2 regions of the Micromonospora sp. WMMC241 genome follow, and region 1 is predicted to be linked to the other one. Evidence: predicted binding sites of a transcription regulator. Region 1 holds the regulator's gene; the other holds the start of a gene.
What was found. The regulator HspR, encoded in region 1, represses chaperone genes until heat shock. The targets are predictions, from matches to a motif close to TTGAGTNNNNNNNACTCAA.

Region 1 (8,611 bases):
GGACGCCGAGGAGCACGCCGACGAGGACAAGCGTCGCCGCGAGGAGGCGGAGACCCGCAACGTCGCCGAGGCGCTCCAGTGGCAGACCGAGAAGTTCCTCGCCGAGAGCGGCGACAAGCTGCCGGGTGAGAACCGTGACCAGCTCAACGAGGCGCTCGGCGAGCTGCGCAGCGCCCTCGGCGGGCAGGACATCGACAAGATCAAGGCCGCGCACGAGAAGCTGGCCCAGGTCTCCCAGCAGGCCGGTTCGCTGCTCTACGCCCAGCAGCAGGAGGGCGAGCCGGGTGCCCAGGGCGCTCCGGGCGCCGGTGCGGCCGGGCCGGGTGCCGGCGCCGGTGCGACCGGTGGCCCGCAGGCCGGCGGCGCCGACGACGTGGTCGACGCGGAGATCGTGGACGAGGACAAGAAGTGACCTTCGGTCCCCGGACACGACTCGCACGGCAGAGGGATGAGGTAACCGCATGACGGACAAGCCACGAGCGGCCGACCCGGGCTCCACCGGGTCGGCGCCGGGTGGCTCCGCGGGCGCCGGCAAGGACACCGGCGACGAGCCGCGGGTCGTCATCCGCGACAAGCGAAAGCTCGGCAAGGTGACCGAGGAACCCGCGAACGACGCCTCGGCCGCCGACGCCGCCGCCGACGCGCCCGCCGAGGGGCTGGTCGAGGAGGCCGAGGTCGTGGTCGACGAGATCGTCGGCGAGGCCGAGGTCTCCGGGCCGCCGGTGGTCGACTCGCCCGCCGAGCCGAGCGGGGAGAGCGGTGGCACGACGGCCCCGCTCGGGGCCGAGCTGGAGTCGCTCCGCTCCGACCTGGAGGAGCGCACCCGCGACCTCCAGCGGGTCTCGGCGGAGTACGCCAACTACCGCAAGCGTGTCGACCGCGACCGCAACCTGGTCCAGGAGCAGGCCACCGGCGGGGTGCTCACCGCGCTGCTGCCGATCCTCGACGACCTGGACCGGGCTCGCGAGCACGGTGACCTGGTGGGCCCGTTCGGCAGCGTGGCCGAGCAGCTCACCGGGGCGCTGGGCAAGTTCGGCCTGACCGCCTTCGGCGAGCAGGGCGACCCGTTCGACCCGACCCGGCACGAGGCGGTGGCCCACCAGACCTCCGCCGACGTGACCGAACCGACCTGCGTGCAGGTCATGCGCCGGGGCTACCAGCTCGGTGAGCGGCTGCTGCGGCCGGCCCTGGTCGCGGTCGCGGACCCGGAGTAGTGCCGACCCGTGACGTCCCGCCCGCCCCTGTCGGGCGGGCGGGACGACCGGGATTCGACCCGTGGAAGGGGGTGGACCGGTGAGTTCCAAGGACTGGATCGAGAAGGACTACTACGCCGCGTTGGGCGTGGACAAGTCCGCCTCCTCGGACGACATCAAGAAGTCGTACCGAAAATTGGCCCGGGAGTCGCACCCGGACCACAACCCCGGCGACACCGGGGCCGAGGAGCGGTTCAAGACCGTCTCCGAGGCGTACGCGGTGCTCGGCGACGAGAAGAAGCGGCGCGAGTACGACGAGATGCGGTCGCTCTTCGGCTCGGGGGCCTTCCGGCGCGGCGCCCGCGGCGCGGGCCAGCCCGGCGGCGCGCCGTTCGACGTCTCCGACCTGTTCGGCGGCGGTGGCGCCGGCGGCGCCGACAACCGGTTCGGCGGCGGTGGCTTCACCGACCTGTTCAGCACGATCTTCTCCGGCGGTGGCGGTGGAGGCGCGGCCCGTCCGCGCGGCCCGGCCCGCGGCCGGGACGTCGAGGCCGAGGTGGCGCTCGACTTCTCCGACGCGGTCCGCGGCGTCACGCTGCCGCTGACCCTGCGCGCGCCCGGGGTCTGCGACACCTGCCACGGCAACGGCGCGAAGCCGGGCACCCAGCCGGTCTCCTGCCCGGTCTGCCACGGCGCCGGGGTCACCACCCGCAACCAGGGGTCGTTCAGCTTCTCCGAGCCGTGCCGCAACTGTCAGGGCGTCGGCACGATCGTCGAGGAGAAGTGCCCGGAGTGCCACGGCACCGGCGGGGTCACCAAGACCCGCACGTTGACCGTGCGCTTCCCGGCCGGGGTGGCCGACGGGCAGCGGATCCGCCTGGCGGGTCGGGGTGAGCCCGGTGAGCGGGGCGGCCCGGCCGGGGATCTGTTCGTGCACGTGAAGGTCCGCCCGGACGAGCTGTTCGGGCGCACCGGGGACGATCTCACCCTGAACGTCCCGATCACGTACGCCGAGGCCGTGCTCGGCACCGACCTGCGGGTCCCGACCCTGGACGGCACCGTGACGCTGCGGGTGCCACCGGGTACTCCCGCCGGACGGGTGCTGCGGGCCCGGGGCAAGGGCGTCGTACGCAAGGACGGCCGCGCCGGTGACCTGCTGGTCACGCTGGACGTGGTGGTCCCGGCGACGGTGTCGGACGAGGCGCGGGCGGCGCTGGAGACCTTCGCGGCGCAGACCCCGCCCGCCGCGCGGGAACATCTCGAAGCGCGGGTACGTCGATTCAGTTGACGGCGGCAGCGGAGGTGAGCGGGCATGTCGGAGGAGTACGTCGGGTCGGGTGACCCGGCCTACGAGGCCAAGATCTTGATGATCTCGGTGGCCGCGCGGATGGCGGGCATGCACCCCCAGACGCTGCGCCAGTACGACCGGTTGGGCCTGGTGCAGGCCGGCCGGGCGGCCGGTGGCGGCCGGCGGTACAGCGTCCGGGACGTGGTGCTGCTCCGCGAGGTGCAGCGCCTCAGCCAGGACGACGGGATCAACCTTGCCGGGGTGAAGCGGATCATCGGGCTGGAGCGGCTGCTGGAGGAGGCGCAGCAGCGAGTGGCCCGGCTGGAGGCGGAACTGGACGCCGCATACCGGCGGATCACCGAGCTGGAGTCGCTGGGCGGCTTCGCCCGCGGCGACCTCGTGCCGACCAACCGCACCTCCACCGCGCTCGTCGTCTGGCGTCCGCGCCGCGCCCCCGACCGCTGACGCTCGCGGCTCGCTCCGCTGAAGGCCGGCACGCGCCCCACTGTCCCGGGGCCCGTGCCGGCCTTCTGCCTTCCTTGTAGCGGCTCTCGGGCCGCTTCCGCCCCCGCTGCTGCCGGGCCTCACACGCCACGGGTGTCTCCCGGGCCGCTGAGATCCGGGGCCGTCCACCCGTGTCGGTCCGCGCGGAGGTTGCGGAAAGTGGGAGTGCGGCGGCGCGGGTTCCACTACGCTTTCGATCAGGGATAAATGCCCCGAAACGGAATCCGGGCTGGCGGGGGGAGCCATGGCGGAACCGGCGAAGAAAGTAGCGGAACGGGCGGAAGAACGGCTGGAGAAGGTGGCCGAGAACGTCAAGGAGCGGTTCGACCGGGTGACCGAGGGCCGCTTCAGCGACAAGGTCAAGGAAGGGCGGTTCGCCGACCAGACCGACCACGGAGTGGACCGGGCCAGGGACGACGAGCGCCGGAAGAAGCAGGGCGGATCGACCTGACGACGATCCGCCGACGTGCGGGCCGGGACCCACGGGGGGTCCCGGCCCGTTCGCCATGTCGTGCGGCCGCCCACCCTGCCCACGAGCGGAACGGCATGGGTGTGTCAGGGCCGGGCCGGCACCCACCGCGTTCCACTCGGGCCCCACTTCGGCCGTGGGTGGAGCGGCATGGGTGTGTCGTGTGCTCATGAGGTTCCCCCGACCGTCGGACGACCCGCTCAAAGGAGGCGCCCCCGACACGACGCCCCGCGACGCAGCTCTCACCTCCCCGCGCAGCCCGCACGACCACCCCCCACCCCGCTGACGCCCGAAGCCTGACCAGGTGGAAGCGCACGCCAGCCGGTTGATCAAGGACTTTCTGTCGGAGTCGATCTCCAGGGCGCCGCAAACTCCTTGATCAAGCCCGAGGAGTGCTCGGGTGGGCGGCCGAGTGGTGGGAGCGGGTCGATCATGAACCTGGCGGCATCGGGTGGAGATCGACAAGGCGGTCAACTTCATGATCACCGCTTCGGGGGCGCGGGCCGCCCGCCCTCAGCGTCGATCTTGGAGTTGTGGCACCTCGTTCATCGCCGCAAAGGGGATGTTTTGGGCGCCACAAGTCCAAGATCGGCAGGGCAGAGCAGGGCTAGAGGCGGCGGTTCTCGCGGACCAGGCCGCCCTCGCACCAGTCCCGGTAGACGAAGAGGTCGGGGCGGGCGAGCAGCACCCGGCTGTTGTGCGCCCAGTTGCGCATCAGGTCGTCGCCGGCCCGCTCGGCGTGCTCGACCAGCTTCCGGAAGCGCCGTTTCGGGTGCGCCCGGAAGTTCGTCCGGATGCCGTCGGCGGCGTAGATGTAGAGGCAGTGCAGCGCGAACCGGCGGGCCGGGCAGTTCTGGTCCATGGCCAGGTCGAACAGCGTCTGGACCAGGTGGTCACCGGCGACCAGCAGGTCCCAGTCCGGCGGCATGGAGGTCAGCGGCACCGAGTCCGGCTGGTAGGCCCAGGCCCGCAGCTCGGCGGGCGAGGGGTCGACCGGGTTGGCGAAGCCGTGGAACGTCTCTTCCTGCACGCTCACCGGCCGACCTTCCGCAATCGCTGGCGGGGGCGCTGGCCACCCGCAGATGCTGCCTGCTGGGGCGACACGTTAACGCGGTTGGGCGGAGCAGTGGTAGACCTTCCCGGGATCAATTTGACAACCGTTGGCCGGGCCGGGCCGCTGAGTCGCGACTCCGGCCCGGCCGAGGTCAGTCGCCCACCCGTACCTGGGCCGCGGCCCGGGTGGCGGCGGCGCGCTGGCGCAGCCACTGCTTGAACCACGGCGTGTCCGGCAGCCGGGCGAGCAGCGGCCCGGTCACCACCGTGATCAGCACGTACGCCGTGGCGAGCGCGGCCAGCTTGGGCTCCACCGGGTAGATGGCCGAGACGGCCAGCCCGGCGATGACGATGGAGAACTCGCCGCGCGGGGTGAGCGCCAGGCCGGCCCGCCAGCGGCCGGGCTCGGCGATCCCGGCCCGACGGGCGGCCAGGTAGCCGGTGGCGACCTTCGTCGCCATGGTCACCACGGCCAGCAGCAGCGCGGGCAGCAGCACCGGCGGCATGTCCAGCGGGTTGGTGACCAACCCGAAGAACACGAAGAAGACCGCGGCGAAGAGGTCCCGCAGCGGCGAGAGCAACTGGGTGGCGTGGTGCGCGACCGGGCCGGACAGCGCGATGCCGACCAGGAACGCGCCGACCGCGGCGGAGACCTGGAGCTTCGCCGCGAGGCCGGCGACCAGCAGGGTCAGGCCGAGCACCCCGAGCAGGAGCGCCTCCGGATCCTTGGCGGAGAGCGCGGTGGAGATCAGGTGGCCGTACCGGATCGCCACGGCCAGCACCACGACCACGGTGAGCACCGCGACGGCGAGCGCGAATCCGCCCTTCACCAGGCCGACCCCGGCGAGCAGCGCGGTGACCAGCGGCAGGTAGAGGGCCATCGCCAGGTCCTCGATCACCAGGACGGAGAGGATCACCGGGGTCTCCCGGTTACCGACCCGGCCCAGGTCGCCGAGCACCTTGGCGATCACGCCCGAGGACGACACCCAGGTGACGCCGGCGAGCACCACGGCGGCCACCCAGCCCCAGCCGAGCAGCAGCGCGAAGGCGAAACCGGGCAGCGCGTTGAACACCGCGTCGATCAGTCCGGCCGGCGCCGCCGACCGGAGGTTGCCCACCAGTTCGTTGGCGCTGTATTCCAGGCCGAGCATGACCAGCAGCAGAATCACGCCGATCTCCGCCCCGACGGCGAAGAACTCCTCGCTGGCGTTCAGCGGCAGCAGGCCACCGTGGCCGAACGCGAGGCCGGCGAGGAGGTAGAGCGGGATGGGCGAGACGCCGACACGACGGCTCAGCCGGCCCAGCAGGCCGAGCAGGAGCAGCAGCGCCCCGACCTCGATGAGCAGGATGGTGGTTTCGTGCATACGCGTCAGCCGTCCGGATCGGTCTCGGCGAGGATCGCTGTCACGCCGTCGAGACCCTGACGGGTGCCGACCACGACGATCACGTCGCCGGATTCGAACCGGAAGGTGGGGTCGGGCGAGACGTTGACCTCGCCCTGACGCAGCACGGCCACGATCGACGCGCTGGTCCGGGTGCGTGCCTTGGTGTCGCCGAGCCGCCGACCGACGTACTTGGAGCCGGCCGGGATCACGATCTGCTCGGTCAGCAGCCCGGCGGCCTGCTCGCGCAGGCCGGAGAGCTGACCCAGCATCAGCGACGCGCCGAGGATGTCGGCGAGCGCCTCCGCCTCGTCGTCGGTCAGCGGTATGTCGTGCTGACAGGAGTCGGGATCGTCCGGGTCGTAGAGGACCAGGTCGCGGCGGCCATTGCGGTGGGAGACCACGCCGAGCCGGCGGCCGGATTCCGTCATGAGGTCATGACGTACGCCGATCCCGGGTAAGGCGGTCTGTTCGACACGTACTCGCACGCGGGTGAGGCTACCTCTGCCGGGCACGTGGTGGTCGGCGGGCCGCGTCACCTCCCGGAGACTCCCGTCGATTCGGGCTCCGGCTCCGACCTGGCCCGGGCCAGGATGCTCGGTCGCACGGCCGGCCAGTCGCTGGGTTTCCTCGCCGTGGTCGAGTTGGGCGGGATCACCGTCTCGGCCGAGGACGACCAGTGCGTACGCCACTGGGTGTTCTGCGACCGCAAGCTCGACGGCGGCCGGCGCTGCGTGCTGCGCGCCGACCACGTGACGCCCTGCGCCGCACGCCTCCCCGGACGCCGAAGTCGCTGACGACTGGGTGCACCTGTCGTCGCCCCAGCGACAACAGGTGCACCCAGACACCGGGCCGGTCAGCGGAGCCCGGCGAAGAACTGCCGGATGTCGCCGACCAGCACGTCGGTCGCCTCGTGCGCGGCGTAGTGCCCGCCGACGCCACCGGGCTGCCCGGGCCCGGCCTGGAAGGCGTGCCAGCTGACGATGTTGGTGTGATCGCGGTCGGCGAACCGGCGGATGGACTGGAAGTCGCCGGGGAACATCGCCAGCGCGGTCGGCGCCGTCGTCGGCCCGGTCGGCTGCTCGGCGGCGTGCGCGTCCTCCCAGTAGAACCGCATCGCCGAGGCGGCGGTGCCGGTGAACCAGTAGATCGCCACGTGGGCCAGGACGAAGTCCGGGTCGAGGCTCTCGTCGAGCAGTTGGGCGTTCCAGGCGAGCAGGCCGACCGGCGAGTCGGCCAGCGCGAACGCGAGGGTCTGCGGCTGCTGGCTCTGCACCTGGTTGAAGGAGAACTTGTTGTCGTAGAACCACTGGAGGTGCCGCAACGCGGCCTGGTCGGCCTCGGTCAGCTCCTCGAACTCCGCCGGGTCGCCGGACGGGAACGAGAAGAGCTGGGTGACGTGCACGCCGAGCACGTGGTCGGGGCCGAGCCGGCCCAGCTCGGGCGAGACCATCGAGCCGGCGTCGTTGCCGACCGCGCCATACCTGTCGTAGCCGAGACGGGCCATCAGCTCGGCCCAGGCCCGGGCGGTGCGGAAGCGGTTCCAGCCGGCGCTGCGGGTCGGGCCGGAGAAGCCGAAGCCGGGCAGCGACGGGATCACCAGGTGGAACGCGGGCGCGTCCGGGTCGGTCGGCTCGGTGAGCGGGGTGATCACGTCCAGGTACTCGACCACGGAGCCGGGCCAGCCGTGGGTGAGCACCAGCGGGGTGGCGTCCGCCCGGGACGACCGGACGTGCAGGAAGTGGATCTCCTCGCCGTCGATCTCGGTGACGAACTGTGGGTGGGCGTTCAGTCGGGCCTCAACCGCCCGCCAGTCGAACTTCTCCCGCCAGTAGGTCGCCAGGGTGCGCACCCGGTCGGTCGGCATTCCGTAGGCAGTGCCGCCGTCGGGCAGCTCGTTCGGCCAGATGGTCCGGTCGAGCCGGTCGGCGAGGTCGTCGAGGGCGTGCTGGGGGACCTCGACGCGGAACGGGCGGAGAGACATGACGGCTCCTTCAGAACGGAATGCTTCGTTCCGTTTCACAGTAGCAGAGCGGAACGATCCGTTCCACTGGTATCGTCGACGCATGCCGAACCCGACCGAGAACCCGCCGCTGGCCGGCCGTCGCGCGCAGGCGGCGCGCAACGACGCCACGATCCTGGCCGCCGCCCGCGCGGTCTTCCTGGACGACCCGAAGGCGCCCATCGCCGCCGTCGCCGAGCGGGCCGGCGTCGGCATCAGCGCCCTCTACCGGCGGTACGCCGGCAAGGAGGACCTGCTGCGCAAGCTCTGCCACGACGGGCTGCTCCGGTTCGTCGCGGCAGCCGAGGAGGCCGCCGCCGAGTCGGACGACTGGGCCGCGCTCGCCGGCTTCCTGGAGCGGGTCGTCGACGCCGACGTGCACTCGCTGACCGTGCACCTGGCCGGCACCTTCACCCCGACCGAGGAGATGGGCCGGGCCGCGGTGCGGGCGAACGAGTTGGTCGACGGGCTCGTCGGGCGGGCGCGAGACGCCGGGCGCCTCCGACCGGACGCGGTGACGCAGGACGTCGGACTGCTGCTGGAGGGGTGCGCGGCGATTCGCGTACCCGATCCGGACCGGACCCGGGAATTGCGTCGCCGCCATCTCGCGGTGCTGCTGGCCGGCCTGGCCGCCCCGGGGCCACCCCTGCCCGGGCCGCCGCCGGCCGCCGGAGAGCTCGACTGGCGGTGGCGATCGACAGGTAAGTGACTCGGGTCACA
Region 2 (8,611 bases), 3.7 Mb from region 1:
GCTCGCCGAACTGGCGCTGGGCCGTCCACCGGGGATCACCGGCAGTCAGTGGAGCACCGCCGGACGGGCCCGCCTCGACCTGGTGGCCTGCGCCGCCGACACCGGCCTGCCGCGGTTCGCCGTGCGCTTCGGCGCGCCCGCGCCCGACGGCTCGGCCGCCCGCCGCGCCGACCGGTTGACCGACGCGGTCTGCGCCGCCGTGGGCCTGCCGCTGCTGCGGGTCGAGTCGTCGACGCTCGGCGGCGGCGACCAGGTCCGCCGGTTCGTGGCATACGTGCTCGACGCGCGCGCCTACGCCGAGGGCACCGACCCGGACGGCGGGGACACGGTCGGGTTCCGCGACATCGTCGGCCGGCTGCCGGACGGTCGGCGTGGTCCGGTCAACGACCTCGGCGCGTTGGCCCGGGCCGAGGCCGTCGGCGCGTACGTGGCGGGCCGGCTGGCCGACCCGATCGTGCGCGGCCTGCACGTGCGGTGGACGGACGGGCCGGCGGAGGGCTGGGGCTGGGTCGAGGTGCGGCCCGGCCGTTGCCTGGTGGAGCGGGTGCGGCTGACGTCCCGGGGTTTCTCCTGCGGGGTGGAGCCGGGCCGGCTCGCGGAGGACCTGGCCGCGATGGCCCTGGGGGAGCGGCTGCGTGACCTCGACGCCGACGCGACGTCCCTGGTGGACCGGGACGACCTGCGCGGGCAGGTGCGACGGCTCGCCGCCCGACGGGACTCCTTCGACGGCGGCTTCGCGTTCGACCATCTCTGCGCCGACTGATCCGCCCGTTCCGGCCGCCGGCCGGGCGCTCGATTTTTTTCCGATCTCCGGTTGAACCTTCGCCGACGGCGCTCCGTACCTAAGCGGGAATGGACGCAGATCTTCCGCCGCGCCCGGACGGCGCGGAGACGGTGCGGAGAGGGCATCGTCGGCCATTGACGCGCGACCACGGCGTCGCAGTGATCCCACCCCGAGGAAATCCGCCGGGATCACCAGTCAACTACCGGATCGAGAAGGAGAGCAATTCGATGCGCAGGTCCACACGGGCGCGCCGGTCATCCGGTAACGCGCGGAGCAAGCGGGTGCTGGCCGTGGTCGGCACGCTCGCCGTCTTCGGCGGCATCGTCGCCGTCACCCAGATCTCGTCCGCCCAGGACCAGCGGAGGACCACTCGCGCCGCCTCGGCGTCCTGCGTGGCCTCGAGCCCGGGGGCGACCGCTCCGGGCGGTCAGGGCAGCACCACCCGCACCTGGCAGAACGGCCGCTGGGTGCGTAACCACTGGGGCGACGGCCAGATGTCCGCGGCCGAGTGTCAGCAGACGAACGCGGGCGGCGCGGGTGCCGGCACCCCGACCGTGACCTGCCCGGACGTCAAGAGCAAGCTGCCGCAGGTGCCCGACCGGGCCCGCGCCGAGGTGGACCGCAACCTGGCGCTGCTGGACAGCCAGATCGCCGAGGCGAACCGGCGGCTCGCGGCGGACGGCCGCAACGGTGGCAACTTCATCAACAACGCCATCCTCCGTCCGCTGGCGGACAAGCGGACCGCCACCCTGAACCGGATCGCCACGGCGATCGGTCGCGGCGGCCAGCGCCCGCAGGGCTTGGACAAGCTCGCCCAGTGCGCCCTCGCCGACAACGCGCAGAACGGTGGCAACAACGGCGGCGCCAACAACGGTGGTGGCCAGAACGGTGGGAACAACGGCGGCCAGACCGGTGGTAACAACGGCGGTCAGCCCGGTGGCAACAACGGCGGCCAGACCGGTGGCAACAACGGTGGTCAGAACGGTGGCAACAACGGCGGGAACAACGGCGGCGGCCAGAACGGCGGCGGCCTGCAGGCGCTGGCCAAGGACTGCACCAACAGCCAGTTGGAGGCGCACAACGGCTTCCAGAACGGCAACCGTTGCGTGAGCACCTCCTTCGGCGAGGTCGGCGCCGCGGCGAACAACCCGTCGCTGCTCATCACCCAGTTCCCGAACCAGGTGCAGCGCAACCAGCCGTTCACCCTCCGGGTCACCACGAAGAACCTGGTGCGGGACCGCTTCCTCGCCGCCGGGCAGGGTGGTTACTACATCGAGAGCTCGCTGCTCAACGACCAGGGCCTGGTCCGCGGCCACTTCCACACCGCGTGCCGGATGCTCGGCAGCACCCGGCAGCCCCCGAACCCGCAGGACGTGCCCGCCTTCTTCGTCGCCACCGAGGACGGCAAGGGTGGGGGCCAGCCGGACGACGTGCTGATCCAGATCCCCGGCCTGCCGGACTCGGGCCTGGCCCAGTGCTCGGTGTGGGCGGGCGACGGCTCCCACCGGATCCCGATGATGGAGCGGGCCAACCAGACCCCGGCCATCGACGTGGTGCGCATCCAGGTCAACTGACCGAACGACGACGACGCGGAGCCGCCCGGGGAGGACCTCGGGCGGCTCTCGCCGTCTCCCGGCGCCGGAGCGACATCGGGGCGGGCGGGGACTCTCCTCGCGGCGGCCTTTGGGAGCTGAGTCGTCGCTGATATCAGCTCGAAAGGCATCCGCGCGCGGGCGGCATCCGGAACGGTGTGCCTCGCGCCGGGTGAGGGCGGAAGAAAATTCGTGCCACGACGATCCGGCCGGATGAAAATTGGCGACCGGAAAAAGCAGAACGGGGTCACGCCGACATCTCAGCGTGACCCCGGGGGCGCCCGACGGTTGACCGGGAGGCTCAGCGGTTCTTGTACGCCTCCACCACGGAGACCGGGATGCGGCCCCGCTCGGAAATCTCGTGGCCGTTCTTGGCTGCCCATTCGCGGATCGCGCGGTTCTGCTCGCGGTCCATTCCCGAGGTGCTCGGCCGGGCGGCTCGCCGGGTGGTGCGGCCGGCGTCGACGGGTCCGCGGCCGATGCGCCGGCCAGCGTTGATGTAGGGGTCGAGCGCCTTGCGCAGGACGCCGGCGTTCTCGTCGGAGACGTCGATCGTGTATGCCACGCCGTCCAGGCTGAACTCGACGGTCCGATCGGCCTTTCCACCGTCGAGGTCGTCGGTCAGAACGGTGATTACTTTCCTTGCCATCGCCATTACTCCCTGTGTCGGGCGGGGTGTGGCTAAGAGTTTGACCTACCAAGCGGTAATTTCGCAACAATACCCGCCCAGTGCCATTCGGCGGGTCGCGGAATCCGTGGACGGCGAAAAAGGGGGACATCGGTGGCGGCGGTCGGAGTGTGTCCTGGGTCACAGGCCGGAACAAGGGGCACGGTTTGTTACTTGAGTCAGGCACGCTCAACCAACGTGATGGCAGGTGTTCGATGGCAACTCTTCCGGTACTTCCCCTGACCGACGCCGTCCTGCTGCCCGGGATGGTCATCCCGGTGACCCTCGACCCGACCACCCAGGCCGCGGTCGACGCGGCCCGCGCGACCGGCGACAAGGAACTGCTGGCCGTGCCCCGCATCGACGGCGAGTACGGCTCGGTCGGCGTGGTCGCCACCATCGAGAAGGTGGGCCGGCTGCCCAGCGGCGAGCCGGCGGCCGTGGTCCGCGGTCTCGCCCGCGCCCGCATCGGCTCCGGCGTGCCCGGCCCTGGCGCGGCCCTCTGGGTCGAGGCGACCGCACTCGACGAGCCCGCCCCGGCCGGCCGGGCCCGGGAACTGGCCCGCGAGTACCGGGCGCTGATGACCTCGGTGCTCCAGCAGCGCGGCGCCTGGCAGGTCATCGACGCGATGGAGCGGATGACCGACCTCTCCGAGCTGGCCGACTCGGCCGGCTACGCCCCCTGGCTCAGCCTGGCGCAGAAGACCGAGCTGCTCGCCGCGCCGGACGTCACCGCCCGGCTGGAGCTGCTGGTCGGCTGGGTGAAGGAGCACCTGGCGGAACAGGAGGTCACCGAGCAGATCAACAGCGACGTCCGGGAAGGGCTGGAGAAGTCCCAGCGCGAGTTCCTGCTCCGGCAGCAGCTCGCCGCGATCCGTAAGGAACTCGGCGAGGACGAGCCGGACGGCTCCGCCGACTACCGCACCCGGGTCGAGTCCGCGGACCTGCCGGACGACGTCCGCGAGGCGGCCCTGCGCGAGGTCGGCAAGCTGGAGCGGGCCAGCGACGCCTCGCCCGAGGCGGGGTGGATCCGCACCTGGCTGGACACCGTTCTCGAGATGCCGTGGAACACGCGTACCGAGGACAACACCGACCTGGCCGCGGCGCGGGCCGTGCTCGACGCCGACCACGCCGGCCTGGCCGACGTGAAGGAGCGCATCCTGGAGTACCTCGCGGTGCGCAACCGCCGCGCGGAGCGCAACCTCGGCGTGGTCGGTGGGCGCGGCTCCGGCGCGGTGCTCGCCCTGGCGGGCCCGCCCGGTGTCGGCAAGACCAGCCTCGGCGAGTCGGTCGCCCGGGCGCTCGGGCGGAACTTCGTCCGGGTCTCCCTCGGCGGCGTGCGCGACGAGGCGGAGATCCGGGGCCACCGGCGCACCTACGTCGGCGCGCTGCCCGGCCGGATCGTGCGGGCGCTGCGTGAGGCCGGCTCGATGAACCCGGTGGTGCTGCTCGACGAGGTCGACAAGCTGGCGGTCGGCTACTCCGGCGACCCGGCGGCGGCCCTGCTGGAGGTGCTCGACCCGGCGCAGAACCACACCTTCCGTGACCACTACCTCGAGGTCGACCTCGACCTGTCCGACGTGCTCTTCCTGGCCACCGCCAACGTGGTGGAGGCGATCCCCGGCCCGCTGCTGGACCGGATGGAGCTGGTGACGCTGGACGGTTACACCGAGGACGAGAAGGTGGCCATCGCCCGCGACCACCTGCTGCCCCGGCAGCGGGAGCGGGCCGGGCTGACCGCCGAGGAGGTGACCGTGGCCGACGAGGCGCTGGCGCTGATCGCCGGGGAGTACACCCGGGAGGCCGGCGTCCGGCAGCTCGAACGGGCACTCGCCAAGATCCTGCGCAAGGTGACGGTGGCGTTGGCGTCCGACCCGGCGGCGGTCCGCGTGGACAGCGGTAACCTGGCCCGCTACCTGGGCCGGCCGAAGTTCACCCCGGAGTCGGCCGAGCGGACCGCGGTCCCCGGCGTGGCCACCGGCCTGGCGGTCACCGGCGCCGGCGGCGACGTGCTCTTCATCGAGGCCACCAGCATGGAGGGCGAGCCGGGCCTGACCCTCACCGGTCAGCTCGGTGACGTGATGAAGGAGTCGGCGCACATCGCGCTGTCGTACCTGCGCTCCAACGGACGACGCCTCGGCATCGACCCGAATGCCCTCGCCGGGCGGCGGATCCACGTGCACTTCCCGGCGGGCGCGGTGCCGAAGGACGGCCCGAGCGCCGGCATCACCATGGTGACCGCGCTGGCGTCCCTGGTCACCGGCCGCCCGGTGCGGCCGGAGTTCGGGATGACCGGCGAGGTGACCCTCTCCGGACGGGTCCTGCCCATCGGCGGTGTGAAGCAGAAGCTGCTCGCCGCGCACCGGGCCGGCCTGACCGAGGTGATCATCCCGAAGCGCAACGAGCCGGACCTGGACGACCTGCCGGCCGAGGTCCGGGAGGCGCTGACCGTGCACACCCTCGCCGACGTCGCCGACGTGCTCGCGCTGGCGCTGCGTCCGGCCGAGGTGGACGCGCAGAGCCTCGGCGGCCAGCCGCTCGCCGCGGCCTGACCGACCGCTGCCCGTCGAACCCCCGTCGCCGCACCGGTGGCGGGGGTTCGGCGGACGCCGGAAAACGCGAGCGGAATTCGGCGTGCAATTGCGGTCGTGCAGTTTCTGAAACTGTCGACATACCGGCCTGGTGGGGTGGGGGAAGCCGTCCTAAGCTGCGGTTATTCGGCCCGGCGGTGAATATGACCCGCATCGGGGTCGAATTCGGGAACAGCTTTCGGAAAGGGGCAGCCCATGTCCACCACCACCTCCCTGAGCCTGATCCGCCGGGTCGCGCTGCTCGTCGGCGTGGTCCTCGCCGGCGTCCTCGTGCTGGCCGCTCCGGCATCCGCCAGACCCGGCGGGCCACCCGGCCGTGACCACGCGTTCACCCTGCCGACGGCGCCGGCCGCCGCGCGGCAGGTGCGCCTCCAGGCGGTGGCCCCGACCGTGTCGCCGGCCGCCCGGCAGGTGCGGCACGTGGCCGCCGGGAAACCGGCCACCTGCGCCAGCGGCAACCTCTGCACGTTCGTCTGGGACCCGACCACGGCCAGTTGGAAGATCTTCGACCTCTTCACGTGCGCCCGCTACTCGCTGGCCAACTGGCACGGCGCCGGCTTCTACGTCAACTCCCAGACCGGCGGCCCCACCGTCACCTTCTACGGCCAGACCGGCAACGTGGTGAACTCCTTCACCGGCACCGGCACCGGCTCCCAGAACTGGGACCCGGTCTGGTCCATCCGCAACTGCACCTGACCGTCGGACGGCACCGCGCCGGATCGCCCCCGTCGGGCCGATCCGGCGCGCGGTCACCGACGGTCGCGCCGGTCCCGGCCCTCGAAGCGGCGCTCGCCACCCGGGTCGCCCTCGCCGTCCCGGTCGCGGCGGACGGTCGCCTTGCGGCCCTTGATGGTGCTGCCGCGCAGCCCGGCGATCACCTCGTCGGCCAGCGCCTGCGGGATCTCGACCAGCGAGAACCGGTCCGCGATCTCGATCGAGCCGATGTCGCGCCCGCTGGCCCGGGTCTCGCCGGTGATCGCGCCCACCAGGTCCTGCGGACGCACCCCGGCCCGCCGGCCCAGGCCGATGAAGACCTGCGTGGTGCCGGCGCCGCGCGCGCGTACGCTGCCGCGCCGGTCCCGACCCTCGGACCCGGGCCGGCCGTCCCGGTTGGCGCGGACGGCGACCTGCGGGATCTCCTCCTCATCGGCGGTGCCGGGGAGCGTGGCCTCGTGCGCCAGGCGAACCGCGGCGAGCGCCACCTCCATCAGGTCGAACTCGTCGGTGAGCGACTCGACGACCGCCCGGAACGGCTCCAGGTCGTCCTCGAGCAGGGCCTCCCGCACCGCGGCCTGGGTCAGCTCGAACCGCCGGGTACGCAGGTCGGCGACGGTCGGGATCTTGTCGATGGTGATCCGCTGGCCGGTGACCCGCTCGATCGTCTTGAGCATCCGGTGCTCGCGCGGCTCGGCGAGGGTGATCGCCACCCCCTCTCGACCGGCCCGGCCGACCCGCCCGATCCGGTGCACGTAGGCCTCCGGCGCCGACGGGACGTCGTAGTTCACCACGTGGGTGAGCTGCTCGACGTCCAGCCCCCGGGCCGCCACGTCGGTGGCGACCAGCAGGTCGGCGGTGCCGCCGCGCAGCCGGCCCATCACCCGGTCCCGCTGCTCCTGGCTCATCCCGCCGTGCAGCGCCTCGGCCCGGTAACCCCGGCCGTTCATCGTCTCGGTGAGCCGGTCCACCTCCTCCCGGCTGCGGCAGAACACGATCGCCGCGGTGGGCGACTCCACGTCCAGCACCCGGCCCAGCGCGGCCGGCTTGTGCGCCCGGGCCACCAGGTAGGCGCTCTGCCGCACCTTCGGCGCCGCGCCGGCCACCGGGCGCTCGCGCTCGATCCGGATGCGGACCGGGTCGCTCAGGTGCTGCCGGGCCAGGCCGTCGATCCGGGCCGGCATGGTGGCCGAGAAGAGCACCGTCTGCCGGCCCTCCGGGGCGTGCTCCAGGATCGCCTCGATGTCCTCGGCGAAGCCCATGTCGAGCATCTCGTCCGCCTCGTCCAGCACCACGGTGGCCAGCGAGCCCAGCCGCAGCGTGCCCCGGGCGATGTGGTCGAGCGCGCGCCCGGGCGTCGCCACCACCACGTCCACCCCGTGGTCGAGGGCGCGCAGCTGCCGGCCGATCGGCTGGCCGCCGTAGATCGGCAGCACCCGGGCGCCGAGGTCCTTGCCGTAGCGGTGGAACGCCTCGGAGACCTGCACGGCCAGCTCCCGGGTGGGCACCAGCACCAGCGACACCGGGTCGCCGTCCGGCCGCCCCGTGGGCATCCGCTGCAGCAGCGGCAGGGCGAACGCGGCGGTCTTGCCGGTGCCGGTCGCCGCCTGCCCGAGCAGGTCCCGACCGGCCAGCAGCGGCGGGATGGCCTCGCTCTGGATCGGGGTCGGCTCCTCGTAGCCGAGGGCGGACAGCGCCCCCAGCAGCTCGTCGCGCAGCCCGAGATCGGCGAAGGCGGGGGCGTCCTCGGCGTCGGCGGGGGCGGTGGGGTCGGTCGGGGTCGGTGCGGCGCTCATACCGCAAGCCTTTCATCACGGCCGGAGCCGGGTCGCGGCGACCGGCGCAAACGTTCGCCACGCCACCCCGGGTCACCGGGAGAGGACGGCCAGCAGCGTGGTGATTCCGACCGCGACGTCCAGCACGGCGCACCACTGCGCGTACCCCCGGGGCACCACCCGGCCGGTGCGGTGGAACCAGAGGTCCCAGCCGGCGTGCCCGAGCCACCCCAGGCCGACCAGCACACCGGCCACCTCCACCGGCCCGGCGGCCGCCACGGCGGCGAGACCGCCCCAGACGGCCAGCCCGGCGAGTTGGACCACGAGCCGCCGCCGGTCGGCCCACTGCCGCCGCCAGGTGCCGAGGATCAGGTAGCCGGCCGGCAGCACCAGCAAGGTCCAGGGCGGGACCACGGTCGGGGCGAACCACATGTCGGCCGTCATGAGCAGTGCCAGGGCGGCCGGCCAGCGGCGCGCCAGGGCCGCCG

Region 2: a site for HspR is predicted at 3,218-3,236, ahead of lon (endopeptidase La). Genes of this name have one in related genera too.

What each region holds. Positions count from the first base shown of each region.
Region 1 covers NZ_JAPZBF010000001.1:6,408,090-6,416,700, reverse strand. Annotated here, with positions in the region: gene dnaK (molecular chaperone DnaK) at 1-412, shown strand, start outside; gene grpE (nucleotide exchange factor GrpE) at 462-1,214, shown strand; gene dnaJ (molecular chaperone DnaJ) at 1,294-2,481, shown strand; gene O7598_RS29250 (heat shock protein transcriptional repressor HspR) at 2,506-2,946, shown strand; gene O7598_RS29245 (hypothetical protein) at 3,230-3,436, shown strand; gene O7598_RS29240 (hypothetical protein) at 4,062-4,490, opposite strand; gene O7598_RS29235 (cation:proton antiporter) at 4,660-5,871, opposite strand; gene O7598_RS29230 (cation:proton antiporter regulatory subunit) at 5,877-6,377, opposite strand; gene O7598_RS29225 (hypothetical protein) at 6,483-6,686, shown strand; gene O7598_RS29220 (epoxide hydrolase family protein) at 6,746-7,873, opposite strand; gene O7598_RS29215 (TetR/AcrR family transcriptional regulator) at 7,956-8,600, shown strand.
Region 2 covers NZ_JAPZBF010000001.1:2,704,796-2,713,406, forward strand. Annotated here, with positions in the region: gene O7598_RS12525 (DUF2726 domain-containing protein) at 1-763, shown strand, start outside; gene O7598_RS12530 (hypothetical protein) at 1,012-2,358, shown strand; gene O7598_RS12535 (histone-like nucleoid-structuring protein Lsr2) at 2,678-3,025, opposite strand; gene lon (endopeptidase La) at 3,259-5,595, shown strand; gene O7598_RS12545 (hypothetical protein) at 5,830-6,330, shown strand; gene O7598_RS12550 (DEAD/DEAH box helicase) at 6,384-8,144, opposite strand; gene O7598_RS12555 (hypothetical protein) at 8,217-8,611, opposite strand, start outside.